Rhizobium sp. SSA_523: one gene and its partner. The protein of the gene in region 2 interacts with the protein of the main gene of each other region in a pairwise test. Links are inferred from orthologs where the notes say so. Each region holds a gene or a part of one and is shown on either strand. Other genes may lie near its edges. The genes, in order: QTJ18_RS13285 and QTJ18_RS12560.

Region 1 (6,260 bases), 150 kb from region 2 along the record:
CGATCCTGCGCGGGACCGAGGACAAGATCGAGTTTTCCTATGCCGACGGCGCCCGATCCTACAAGACGACCAAGACCTTCGAGGGCATCGTGCCCAATCTCGAGCGGCGCTGGAAGGAGACCGACAGCGCCTGGGCGCGCGAGGAGATCGAGCGCTACATGTCCGCGGCGCCCTGCCCCGCCTGCAAGGGCTATCGCCTGAAGCCGGAGGCGCTGGCCGTCAAGATCGGCAAGAAACATATCGGCGAAGTCACCGAAATGTCGATCAGGGTCGCCCGCGACTGGTTCGAGGCGCTGCCGGATACGCTGACGGCCAAGCAGAACGAGATCGCGGTTCGCATCCTGAAGGAAATTCGCGACCGGCTGCGCTTCCTCAACGATGTCGGCCTCGATTATCTCAGCCTGTCGCGCAGTTCGGGAACGCTCTCGGGTGGCGAAAGCCAACGCATCCGGCTCGCCTCGCAGATCGGCTCCGGCCTCACCGGCGTGCTCTACGTGCTGGACGAGCCGTCGATCGGTCTGCACCAGCGCGACAATGCGCGGCTGCTCGACACGCTGAAGCATCTGCGCGATATCGGCAATACGGTTCTGGTCGTCGAGCATGACGAGGATGCCATCCTGACCGCCGATTACGTCGTCGATATCGGCCCGGCCGCCGGCGTGCATGGCGGACAGGTGGTGGCCGCCGGCACGCCGCAGGAGATCATGGCCAATCCGAAATCGCTGACGGGGCAGTACCTCTCCGGCGAACGGGGCGTGGCCGTGCCCGCCGATCGGCGCAAGCCCAAGAAGGGCAAGGAGATCAAGGTTGTCGGTGCGCGCGGCAACAATCTGAAATCGGTCACGGCCTCCGTGCCGCTCGGCCTCTTCACCGCCGTGACCGGCGTCTCGGGCGGCGGCAAGTCCACCTTTCTGATCGAAACGCTCTACAAGGCGGCGGCTCGCCGTGTGATGGGCGCCCGGGAAATCCCGGCCGATCACGATCGGATCGACGGGCTGGAATTCATCGACAAGGTCATCGATATCGATCAGTCGCCGATCGGCCGCACGCCCCGCTCCAATCCCGCCACCTATACCGGCGCCTTCACGCCGATCCGGGACTGGTTTGCCGGCCTGCCGGAGGCCAAGGCGCGCGGCTATCAGCCCGGCCGCTTCTCCTTCAATGTGAAGGGCGGCCGCTGCGAAGCCTGCCAGGGCGACGGCGTCATCAAGATCGAGATGCATTTCCTGCCGGATGTCTACGTCACCTGCGATGTCTGCCATGGCAAGCGCTACAATCGCGAGACGCTCGACGTCACCTTCAAGGGCAAATCGATCGCCGATGTGCTCGACATGACGGTGGAGGAAGGCGTCGAATTCTTCTCGGCCGTGCCGGCGGTGCGCGACAAGCTCCAGGCGCTCTTCGATGTCGGCCTCGGCTATATCAAGGTCGGCCAGCAGGCCAATACGCTCTCGGGCGGCGAGGCGCAGCGCGTCAAGCTCGCCAAGGAGCTGTCCAAGCGCTCGACCGGACGCACGCTCTATATCCTCGACGAGCCGACGACCGGTCTGCATTTCCACGACGTTGCCAAGCTTCTGGAAATGCTTCACGAACTGGTCAACCAGGGTAATTCGGTGGTGGTCATCGAGCACAATCTCGAAGTCATCAAGACGGCCGACTGGATCATCGACATCGGCCCCGAAGGCGGAACCGGCGGCGGTCAGGTGGTGGCGGTCGGCACTCCGGAGGATGTGGTCAAGGAGAAGCGCTCCTATACCGGCCAATTCCTCAAGGAGCTTCTGGAACGGCGCCCCATCAAGAAGATCCAGGCGGCGGAGTGATATCCGGCTTCGACGGCCCCGCCCGCGGCAATCAAGGGAAATGATCATGACGGCATCGGGCATCATCCGCACGGGAATTGGCGGCTGGACCTTCGATCCCTGGGAGGGCAGCTTCTACCCTGACAGGCTGGCGAAGAAGCGGCAGCTGGAATTTGCATCGCGCGAACTGGCGGCGATTGAGGTGAACGGCACCTATTATTCCAGCCAGAAGCCCGCCACCTTCGCCAAATGGGCCTCGGAAGTGCCGGAAGGCTTCGTCTTCTCGCTGAAGGCAAGCCGCTATTGCACCAACCGCAAGGTGCTGGCGGAGGCCGGCCCCTCGATCGAGAAATTTCTCAACCAGGGCATCGCCGAGCTCGGCCCGCATCTCGGCCCAATCCTGTGGCAATTCATGGCCACCAAGACCTTCCAGCCGGACGATTTCGAGGCCTTTCTCTCCCTTTTGCCAAAGACACTCGACGGCCTGCCGCTCCGCCATGTGGTGGAGCCGCGCCATGCGAGTTTCTGCGACCCGGCTTTCATCGATCTCCTCCGGCGCCATGAGGTGGCGGCCGTCTGCGCCGATCACGGCGAATATCCGATGTTTGCCGATGTGACCGCCGACTTCGTCTATGCCCGGCTGCAAAAGGGTGAGGACGAGATCGCCAGCTGCTATCCGAAGCCGGAGATCGATCACTGGGCCAAGCGGCTGCGCAGCTATGCGACGGGTTCTGTCCCGGAGGATCTTGCAAGGATCGATGCCGATCATCGCCCGAAAAAGCAACCGCGCGATGTCTTTGCCTTCTTCATCTCCGGCGGCAAGGTGAATGCGCCGAACGGCGCACGCCTTTTGCAGCAGCGCCTCGCCGACTAGTCGCGGAATCGACCGGGCGGCGCGTCAGAAAGGTCTTGCAACAACCGTGCCGGCCGTCGGTCGCGGCAAATCGCCCCTCTCCCCTGCCTGGATCGCCGCCAGCTTTGCCCGGGCCGCGGCGATATGAGGAACCAGCGTTTCGGCGGTGAGGCTGGGGCCCGCTGCCTGCCCCGCCTCGCCATGCAGCCAGACGGCGGCCGCGGCCGCTTCGAAACTCGGCATGCCCTGAGCCAGAAGCGCGCCGATCATGCCGGCCAGGACATCGCCGGAACCGGCCGTTGCCAGAAAGGGCGGTGCATTCTCGTTGATCAGCACACGCCCGTCAGGCGCAGCAATCACCGTGTCGGCGCCTTTGTAGACGATGATGGCGCCGGCGCGTGCGGCAGCGGATCTTGCCTTCTCCACCTTTCCTGTGTCGGCGGCATCGGCAATATCGGGAAAGAGGCGCGAGAACTCGCCTTCATGGGGCGTCAGCACAAGCTTCGGCGAATCCGTGTCGGCAAAGGCGGCATAAAGCCTTTGCGGGCAGGTGGCGAAAGCGGTAATCGCATCCGCATCCACCACAACAGGCTTGCCGCTAGCCGCTTCGGTAAGACGCCGCGCCTTTTCACCGATCCCGAAACCGGGGCCGATGACGAAGGCGTGGATCGTGGCGTCACTCAGCCAGTCGGATAAAGCCTTCTCGTCATCGATCTGGCGCAGCATGATGGCCGTCAGCGCCGGCGCCAGAACCGCCAGACTGTCCTGCGGCGCGGCAATGGTGACAAGGCCCGCCCCGGCATCCAGTCCGGCCGCTGCCGACAGGCGGGCCGCGCCGGTATGCGAGGCGGGGCCGCTGAACACGACCAGATGTCCCCGCCGGTATTTGTGTGCAGCGCCCGTCAGCTCCGGCACCAGCGGCAGCCAGATCCCGGGCTCGTTGAGCCGGAGCGCTCCGGCATGGCTGTGCAGGAAGCGGTCCGGAATGCCGATATCGGCCACATCCACGACACCCGAGAGCGCCCGGCCCGGCATCAGAACATGGCCGGGCTTGCGCGTCATGAAAGTCACGCTGCGGGCTGCGGCAAAGGCCTTGCCGCGCACCTGGCCGGTCAGCCCGCACACTCCTGACGGCAGGTCCACCGACAGGACGGGCAGTCCTGCCGCCTCCACCCTCTCGATCGCCGCCGCCACGGCCGGCGGCACATCGCGCGAAAGGCCCGCGCCGAACAGGGCGTCGATCACCAGATCGCCGGGCCGAGGCTGATAATCGTCCAACGGCAGGCAGGGACAGGGACAGGCCAGGCGGGCAAGTTCGGCATCGCCGCTCCAGCCGCCGGATGCCGAAAGTGCGTGCACGGCGGTGACGGCGCCGGACTGCGCTAATGCGCGCGCTGCAACAAAGCCATCGCCGCCATTCTTGCCCGGCCCGCACAGGAGGATATAGCGGCTGGCGCCAGGACAATGGCGAAGCGCGGCGGCGGCCACCGCAAAGCCCGCCTGTTCCATCAGGCCGAAGGAGGACAGGCCGGATGCCGCTGCCGCCGCATCGACCGACGCCATTTCCGAAGGGGTGAGCAGAATTTTTGCATGTGCCGACATGGGCGTATTGAAACCATGCCGTGGTCAAAAGACAAGCGGATAAACAGGGGATAGAGAGTTTACATTTTAGGCATTCGCCCAAATAATGGCCTGTTTCCATTGGAAAAACGGAATTCGCGAAAACAAGGATGGGACAGCAGGGGCAGGCTCTTGCCAGCCGCGCGGCAAAACCATAGCCTGCTTTTCGAACGCATTTGGTATCAGAAGGATTGCGGTGGTTCGGGCGCTTTGCCCCTCTCCTGCGCCTGGCCGGGACGACTGGCACAATACCTGCATAACGACGGGCGGGTGGGACTTCAGGCCCGCTCCCAAGGGAGAAGCGGAGAGACATTTTCTCATGAAAAAGATCGAAGCGATCATTAAGCCTTTCAAACTGGATGAAGTTAAGGAAGCGCTTCAAGAGGTCGGACTGCAGGGTATCACGGTCACCGAGGCCAAAGGCTTCGGGCGCCAGAAGGGACATACGGAGCTCTATCGGGGCGCCGAATATGTCGTGGACTTCCTGCCGAAGGTGAAGGTTGAGGTCGTGCTGGCCGACGAGAATGTCGACGCCGTGATCGATGCCATCCGCAATGCAGCCCAGACGGGGCGCATCGGCGACGGCAAGATCTTCGTGTCCAATATCGAGGAAGTCGTTCGCATCCGCACCGGCGAGACCGGCGTGGACGCGATCTGATCTTCCAGCAAGAAATCCGACCGGACAAGATCGGATCCTCATACAAGACAGAGCAATCAAGGGAGAACCCATGACGACCGCAAGCGACATCATGAAGCAAATCAAGGAGAACGACGTCAAGTTCGTCGACCTGCGCTTTACCGACCCCAAGGGCAAGCTGCAGCACGTCACGATGGATGTCACGGCTGTGGATGAGGACATGTTCGCCGATGGCGTCATGTTCGACGGTTCCTCGATCGCCGGCTGGAAGGCTATCAATGAGTCCGACATGGTTCTCATGCCCGATCCGGCCACGGTCCACATGGATCCGTTCTTTGCCCAGTCGACCATGGTGATCATGTGCGACATTCTCGATCCGATCTCCGGCGAAGCCTATAATCGCGATCCGCGCGGCACGGCGAAAAAGGCGGAAGCCTATCTGAAGGCATCGGGCATCGGCGATACGGTCTTTGTCGGCCCGGAGCCGGAATTCTTCGTCTTCGACGACGTGAAGTACAAGGCCGATCCGTTCAACACCGGCTTCAAGCTGGATTCCTCCGAGCTGCCGTCGAACGACGATACGGATTACGAAACCGGCAATCTCGGCCACCGCCCGCGCGTCAAGGGCGGCTATTTCCCGGTTCCGCCGGTCGATAGCCTGCAGGACATGCGCTCGGAAATGCTGACGGTTCTGACCGAAATGGGCGTTGTCGTCGAAAAGCATCACCACGAAGTGGCATCCGCCCAGCACGAACTGGGTGTGAAGTTCGATACGCTGGTGCGCAATGCCGACAAGATGCAGATCTACAAATATGTCGTGCATCAGGTCGCCAATGCCTATGGCAAGACGGCAACCTTCATGCCCAAGCCGGTGTTCGGCGACAACGGCTCCGGCATGCATGTGCACCAGTCGATCTGGAAGGACGGCAAGCCGACCTTCGCCGGTGACGAATATGCCGGCCTGTCGGAGAGCTGCCTCTATTATATCGGCGGCATCATCAAGCATGCCAAGGCGATCAACGCCTTCACCAATCCGACGACCAATTCCTACAAGCGCCTGGTCCCCGGCTATGAAGCTCCGGTTCTGCTCGCCTATTCGGCGCGCAACCGTTCGGCCTCCTGCCGCATTCCCTTCGGCTCCGGTCCGAAGTCCAAGCGTGTGGAAGTCCGCTTCCCCGACCCCACGCAGAACCCCTATCTGGGCTTTGCCGCGATGCTGATGGCCGGTCTCGACGGCATCAAGAACAAGATCCATCCGGGCAAGGCCATGGACAAGGATCTTTACGACCTGCCGCCGAAGGAATTGAAGAAGATCCCGACGGTCTGCGGCTCCTTGCGCGAAGCCCTCGAA
Region 2 (6,481 bases):
CCCTGCCCTTCCCAGGCGAACTCGTATTCCGCCGGAAGATGGAGCCGCGAATATTGCAGGCTGATGCCGCGGAAATTGCGGATCGCGTGGATTTCGGTCGAGCGAACCGGATCGGCGAAAGTGAGTCGAAGTTCGTCTTGCTGTCCCATGCCCTCCACCTACACACTCAAGATTGCAGCAGGCTTACATTGATCGCATTACAATAGGGACCGGAGCGCAGGTAAAGCAAAAAAACGCGAAAACCAGCAGGATAAGCTAATATGCATCGGTAATGTTGATGCTCTGTAAAGGTGTCTGCCCCAAGAATTGGGACATGAGACATTATCTTGCTTGGGCGTCGCGGATACCGCCGGACCTCAAAGCAGCGCTGCAAGGCACGAGGAGGCTAAGATGCGAATATGGGGCGGAGCGGACGACAGGGCAGTGCTTGAGGCAGTCGGCAAGTCGCAGGCGATCATCGAATTCAAGCTGGACGGCACGATCCTGACGGCGAACGAGAATTTCTGCAACGCCCTCGGCTATCGGCTGGAGGAAATAATCGGCAAGCATCATCGCATATTCGTTGAGCCGTCCGAGGCCGCCTCGGGCGATTACACCCAGTTCTGGGCCAAGCTTGGCCGCGGCGAGTATGATCGCCGCCAGTACAAGCGGATCACCAAAAGCGGCGCGGAGGTCTGGATCGAAGCCTCCTACAATCCTGTCTTTCGCGGCGGCAAGCCCTACAAAGTGGTCAAGTTCGCAACGGACATTACCGCGCACAAACTGCGATCGGCGGAAGATGCCGGCAAGCTGGACGCAATTTCCCGCGCTCAGGCGATGATCGAATTCACGCCCACCGGCGAGATCCTCGGGGCGAACGAAAACTTTCTGTCCGCACTCGGGTATCAACTTGCCGATATCAAGGGCCAGCGGCATGCAATGTTCTGCGACCCTGCCTATGTGCAGAGCGCGGAATACCAGCAGTTCTGGGCAAAGCTTGCCGCGGGGATCTTCATTGCCGATGAATTCGAACGCATCGGAAAAGGCGGCCGGAAGGTCTATATCCAGGCCTCCTACAATCCGATCTTCGACATGAATGGCAAGGTCTTCAAGGTGGTGAAATTTGCCACCGATGTGAGCGAGCGGGTGACCAATGTCCGCCAGCTTGCCGAGGCCCTGCAGGCCATGTCGGATGGCGATCTGACGCAGGAATTGGCAAAGCCGTTCCTGCCTGCGCTCGATCAATTGCGCCAGGATTACAATGCCACTGCGGCCAAGCTCCGCGGTACGCTGGAGACGATCCTGGAAAATGCCGGCGCCATCGCGGCTGCCTCGCAGGAAATCCAGACGGCCTCCAACGATCTCGCCCGCCGAACGGAACAGCAGGCCGCTTCGGTGGAGGAAACCGCCGCCGCGCTCGAGGAGATCACCACGACCGGTGCCGATTCCAGCAACCGGGCGCAGGAAGCAGGTCGCCTCGTGCGCCGCACAAAGGAAAACGCGGAATATTCGGGTCAGGTCGTGCGCCAAACCGTGGACGCCATGGGGCGGATCGAGCAATCGGCAGGCGAGATCGGCAATATTATCGGCGTGATCGATGAAATTGCCTTTCAGACCAATCTTCTGGCGCTGAATGCCGGTGTCGAGGCCGCACGCGCCGGCGAGGCTGGCAAGGGCTTTGCCGTCGTGGCGCAGGAGGTGCGCGAACTCGCCCAGCGATCGGCCAAGGCAGCCAAGGAGATCAAGGCACTGATCTCGGCCTCCAATGACCATGTGAAGAACGGTGTGACACTGGTGGGCGATACGGGCAAGGTGCTGCAGGAAATCGTTGCCCAGGTGCTGCAGGTCGACAGCAATGTCGGTGCGATTGTCGAAGGCGCCCGCGAGCAGGCAACCGGCCTGAAGGAAATCAATATCGCCGTCAACACGATGGACCAGGGCACGCAGCAGAATGCGGCCATGGTGGAGCAAACCTCCGCCGCCGCCCATAGCCTGGCGCGCGAGGCCGAGCGCCTGTTCGAATTGATCGGTCAGTTCGATATCGGCCATGGCAGCGCCTCGGCCGGACGGACGGGCGGTGCTGCAGCGGGGTCGCGGCGCCCTGCGCCCAGATCCTCAGCGCCTGCGGCAAGCTACGGCTCCAGACTGCCGCTTTCAACGCGCGGCAACGCGGCACTCAAGACCGAGAACTGGGAGGACTTCTAGGGCCTTTAGCGTCGGGCGAATAACCGGAAACGGCCCGCCGCTACGGAGTCTTTTCTCGACGCACCGCGTGCGGGACTAAGTCGTTCTCGAGCTGCGATAGACCGAGACACCGAGTTCCCTGATCTTCTTGCGCAGCGTGTTGCGATTCAATCCCAGAAGATCAGCAGCCTTGATCTGATTGCCGCGGGTGGCCGTCAGGGCCGCCAGGATCAGCGGGTATTCCATTTCCGTCAGCACGCGATCGTAAAGGCCGGGCGGCGGCAGATTGTCGCCGAAGCTGGCGAAATAGGAGCGCATATTCTCCTCGACCGCCTGAGCAATGGTGAGATTGCCCTGCCGGGCGCCCATCTTGTCGATCGGGCTGTCGGGCACATCCGAACGCAGCTCCTGATCCATGATCTCGCGCGTGATGACGTCCTGCGGATAGAGCGCCATCAGGCGGCGGACGAGGTTTTCCAGTTCGCGAACATTGCCCGGCCAGGCATAGGCCTTCATGATCTCCAGCGCCTCATTATCGAAGCGCTTGGTTTCGAGCCCCTCCTTCTCGCCCTGCTGCATGAAGTGCCGGACAAGATCGGGAATATCCTCGGCCCGGTCCCGCAGGGGCGGCAAGCGCAGCGGCACGACGTTCAGCCGGTAATAGAGATCCTCGCGAAACAGGCCCTGATTGATCAGCTGCTTCAGATCCTTGTTGGTCGCTGCGACAATCCGGACATCGGTGCGGATCGGCGTCCGACCGCCAACCGTCGTATACTCGCCCTGCTGCAGAACCCTGAGGAGCCGGGTCTGCGCATCCATCGGCATGTCGCCGATTTCGTCGAGAAACAAGGTGCCGCCTTCGGCCTGCTCGAAACGGCCGGTAGAACGGTTCTGCGCGCCGGTAAAGGCACCCTTCTCATGGCCGAACAATTCCGACTCGATCAGATCTCGCGGAATGGCAGCCATATTGATGGCCACGAAAGGACCGTTGCGGCGCTTGCCGTAATCATGCAGCGCGCGCGCCACCAGCTCCTTGCCCGTTCCCGATTCGCCGGTGATCATCAGCGTCAGATCCGTCTGCATCAGCCGGGCCAGAACGCGGTAGATCTCCTGCATGGCCGCAGACCGGCCCACCAGCGGCATCCCGTCCTGCGAATCATCGTCCAGTTTCGCCGGCTTGCGCTTGGGTTCGGCAAGCGCCCGTCCGATGATGGCGATCAGCTCCGTCAGGTCGAAGGGTTTGGGAAGATAGTCATAGGCGCCCTTTTCCGAGGCCTTGATCGCCGTCATGAACGTGTTCTGCGCGCTCATGACCAGGACCGGCAGCTCCGGCCGCGCCTTCTTGATCCGCGGCAGAAGGTCGAAGGCGTTTTCATCCGGCATCACGACATCCGTCACCACCAGATCGCCGTCCCCCGCCGAAATCCAGCGCCACAGCGTCGCCGCGTTCGAGGTGATACGGACATCATAGCCGGCACGGGTGAGCGCCTGGTTCAAGACGGTGCGGATGGCCGCATCATCGTCGGCGACAAGGATCGTAGCGGTCATTTCAGGCTTCCTGTCGTAGTCATGGAACGGCTATCTTCGCTCGAACCGCCATCCTTGTGCATCGGCATGAGGACGCGGAAGACGGTGCGGCGGGCCTGGCTGTCGCATTCGATGATGCCGCCATGTCCGCCGATGATCTTGGCCACGAGCGCCAGACCAAGGCCTGAGCCATTGGTCTTGGTGGTGATGAAGGGGTCGAAGAGATGCGGCAGCAGATCGGGCGGAACGCCCGGCCCGTTATCGATCACGCAGAACTCCAGCGGCAGGGAGATCTTTTCGCGGGTGCCGGCGACGGAGAGCCTGATGCCCGGACGATAGGCCGTGGTGAGGAGGATCTCGCCATCCGGCTGGCCGCCGATCGCTTCCGCGGCATTCTTGATGAGATTGAGGAAGACCTGCACAAGCTGGTCGCGATTGGCATAGACGGGCGGCAGAGACGGATCGTAATTTTCGACGATCTTGATGTCGCGCGCAAAGCCGGCCTTGGCCACGGCCTTCACATGATCCAGGATCGCGTGAATGTTCAAGGGTGCGCGATCCACCGGACGCTCATCGGAAAAGACCTCCATACGGTCGACGAGCGAGACGATCCGATCCGTCTCGTCGCAGATGAGCCGCGTCAGAGAGCGATCTTCATCGGCAACGGAGGTCTCCAGAAGCTGCGCCGCGCCGCGAATGCCCGATAGCGGGTTCTTGATCTCATGCGCCAGCATGGAGGCAAGCCCGGTCACGGAGCGTGCCGCGGCCCGGTGCGTCAGCTGACGGTCGATCTTGTCGGCCATGCTGCGTTCCTGAAAGACCACCACCACAGAGCCCGGCTCGCTGACGACCGGCGCGACGTACAGATCCACCAGCTTGTCCTGCCCGAGGCGCGGCGATGAGAGATCGACGCGATATTCGTTGACGGGGGCCTTGCGCTCGCGCACCTGATCGATCAGCGCCAGAAGCGGGCTGCCGAAGGGAATGAAGGTGGAGATCTTGTTGCGCGCCAGATGCGTGGTGCTGGCGCCGAAAAAGGCTTCCGCCTCCCAATTGGCAAACGCGATCCGCCCCTCTTCATTGACGAGAATGACGGGATTCTGGACGGAATTCAGGACCGCCATGGCCAGCGCATTGCCGCCCTGATCACCCTCAGTTGCACTCATGCGGCCTCCCTGGACGCTTGTCCGGCATTTCCTGCAATTTCCTGCTGAAGCACCTGCAAGACCCTGTCAGGATCTCGTTGCGTCATGACAGCCGCCTTGACGGCGGGGGCCAGATCAGCGGCATTCCGATCGAGATACCAGCCGACATGTTTGCGGGCGTGGCGCAGCCCGGCCTCGCGGCCGTAGAATTGCAGCATCATCTCATAATGTTCGCAGGCAATATCGGCGCGCTCCTGCGCTCCCGGCTCCGGCGCGCCGGCCAGCACGCCGCAATGCCAGGGGCGTCCCTGTGCGCCGCGGCCGACCATCACGGCATCGGCTCCGGACCGGCGCAAGATCTCGGCTGCATCCTCGACGGTCTCGACGTCGCCATTGGCGATGAGCGGGATGCGGATGGCGTCCCTCACCTGGCGAATCGCGTCCCAATCGGCGCGGCCCTCGTAGAATTGCATGCGCGTGCGGCCATGCACGGTGATCAGGCTCACGCCGGCGCTTTCGGCGCGCGCGGCAATGTGCGGCGCGTTGATCGACTGCTCGTCCCAGCCGAGCCGCATCTTCACGGTGACGGGCACGCTGACCGCTCCCACAACCGCCTCGATCAGCGACAGGGCGTGATCGGGATCCCGCATCAGGGCCGAGCCGGAATAGCCGCCCGTCACTTTCTTGGCGGGACATCCCATGTTGATGTCGATGATATCGGCGCCATTGGCTTCGCAGATCCGCGCCGCCTCCGCCATGTAATGCGCCTCCCGGCCCGCAAGCTGCACCATATGCGGCGAGATACCGGTGCCTTTCAGCCTTTCCCAGGACTCGCCCTTATTATGCGCCAGCTCGCGGCTTGCCACCATTTCCGTCACCACCAGGCCTGCGCCGTAGCGCCAGGCGAGCTGCCGGAACGGCAGGTCGGTGACGCCTGACATGGGCGCAAGCACGAGCCGGTTCCGGATGGGAACCGTCGCGAGAGCAAAGGGGGATGCAAGATCGGCAGGACTCAATTGATGATCTTTCGGGCAGGCGGTATTTCTGCCCTATTTTTATTCACTGTTTCCGCATTTGCCAAGAGCTAATCCCTCGGACAGGATTTTGTCGCGGCGCTTCTGGAAATGATGCTTTTCTGTCTATAGGGATCTCATGTCAATTGCACGGGACATCCGGCCGCAGGGGGATGGATCGCAGCTCTTTCAACCAGATCCGCCAAAGCCGACCAAGGGCCCCGCCCTGTATGTCGTGATCCTTTCATGGCTTGGCCCTGCATGGCCAGGACCTATATGGCGTGGAAATGGTGGACCGGACAGGAAGACGGGGAAACAAGCGGACGGACATGATCATCGGAACAGTCATCGTTGCCGCCGGACGCGGCGAACGCGCGGGGAGCCCCGAAGAAGGGCCGAAACAATATCGGCCGATCGGCGGCGAGCCGGTGATCCGCCGCACCTTGCGCGAGGTTTTGAACTGGCCGCGGCGGGGGCCGGTCGTGGCCGTCATCCATCCCGATGACGAGAGCCTGTTTGCCAGCGCCTGTGCCGGACTGAGCGGTGCTTCCGATCTGCACATCACCCATGGCGGCAGTACCCGCCAGCAGTCCGTTCTGTCCGGCCTCAGGCGGCTGCGCGACAGCGAGGCCA

What was found.
Region 1: the proteins of QTJ18_RS12560 (region 2) and QTJ18_RS13285 interact in binary tests that used the Escherichia coli proteins (3 or more experiments, as listed by UniProt). The link is inferred for Rhizobium sp. SSA_523 from one-to-one orthologs.

Annotation. Positions count from the first base shown.
Region 1 is NZ_CP129382.1:1,007,704-1,013,963, forward strand. Bases 3,483-6,260 are described here. They hold QTJ18_RS13285 (P-II family nitrogen regulator), read left to right. Parts: upstream 3,483-4,591; coding sequence 4,592-4,930; downstream 4,931-6,260. Other genes in these bases: QTJ18_RS13280 (NAD(P)H-hydrate dehydratase), read right to left, coding at 3,483-4,254; glnA (type I glutamate--ammonia ligase), read left to right, coding at 5,001-6,260. In the rest of the region: excinuclease ABC subunit UvrA, read left to right, coding at 1-1,820; QTJ18_RS13275 (DUF72 domain-containing protein), read left to right, coding at 1,867-2,673; more of QTJ18_RS13280, read right to left, coding at 2,698-3,482. UniProt on the Escherichia coli protein: P-II indirectly controls the transcription of the glutamine synthetase gene (glnA). P-II prevents NR-II-catalyzed conversion of NR-I to NR-I-phosphate, the transcriptional activator of GlnA. When P-II is uridylylated to P-II-UMP, these events are reversed.
Region 2 is NZ_CP129382.1:861,894-868,374, reverse strand. What follows is about bases 2,783-5,781. They hold QTJ18_RS12560 (two-component system sensor histidine kinase NtrB), read right to left. Parts: upstream 4,857-5,781; coding sequence 3,708-4,856; downstream 2,783-3,707. Other genes in these bases: dusB (tRNA dihydrouridine synthase DusB), read right to left, coding at 4,853-5,781; ntrC (nitrogen regulation protein NR(I)), read right to left, coding at 2,783-3,711. Also shown: QTJ18_RS12575 (helix-turn-helix domain-containing protein), read right to left, coding at 1-149; QTJ18_RS12570 (methyl-accepting chemotaxis protein), read left to right, coding at 391-2,184; more of ntrC, read right to left, coding at 2,260-2,782; more of dusB, read right to left, coding at 5,782-5,851; QTJ18_RS12550 (bifunctional 2-C-methyl-D-erythritol 4-phosphate cytidylyltransferase/2-C-methyl-D-erythritol 2,4-cyclodiphosphate synthase), read left to right, coding at 6,178-6,481.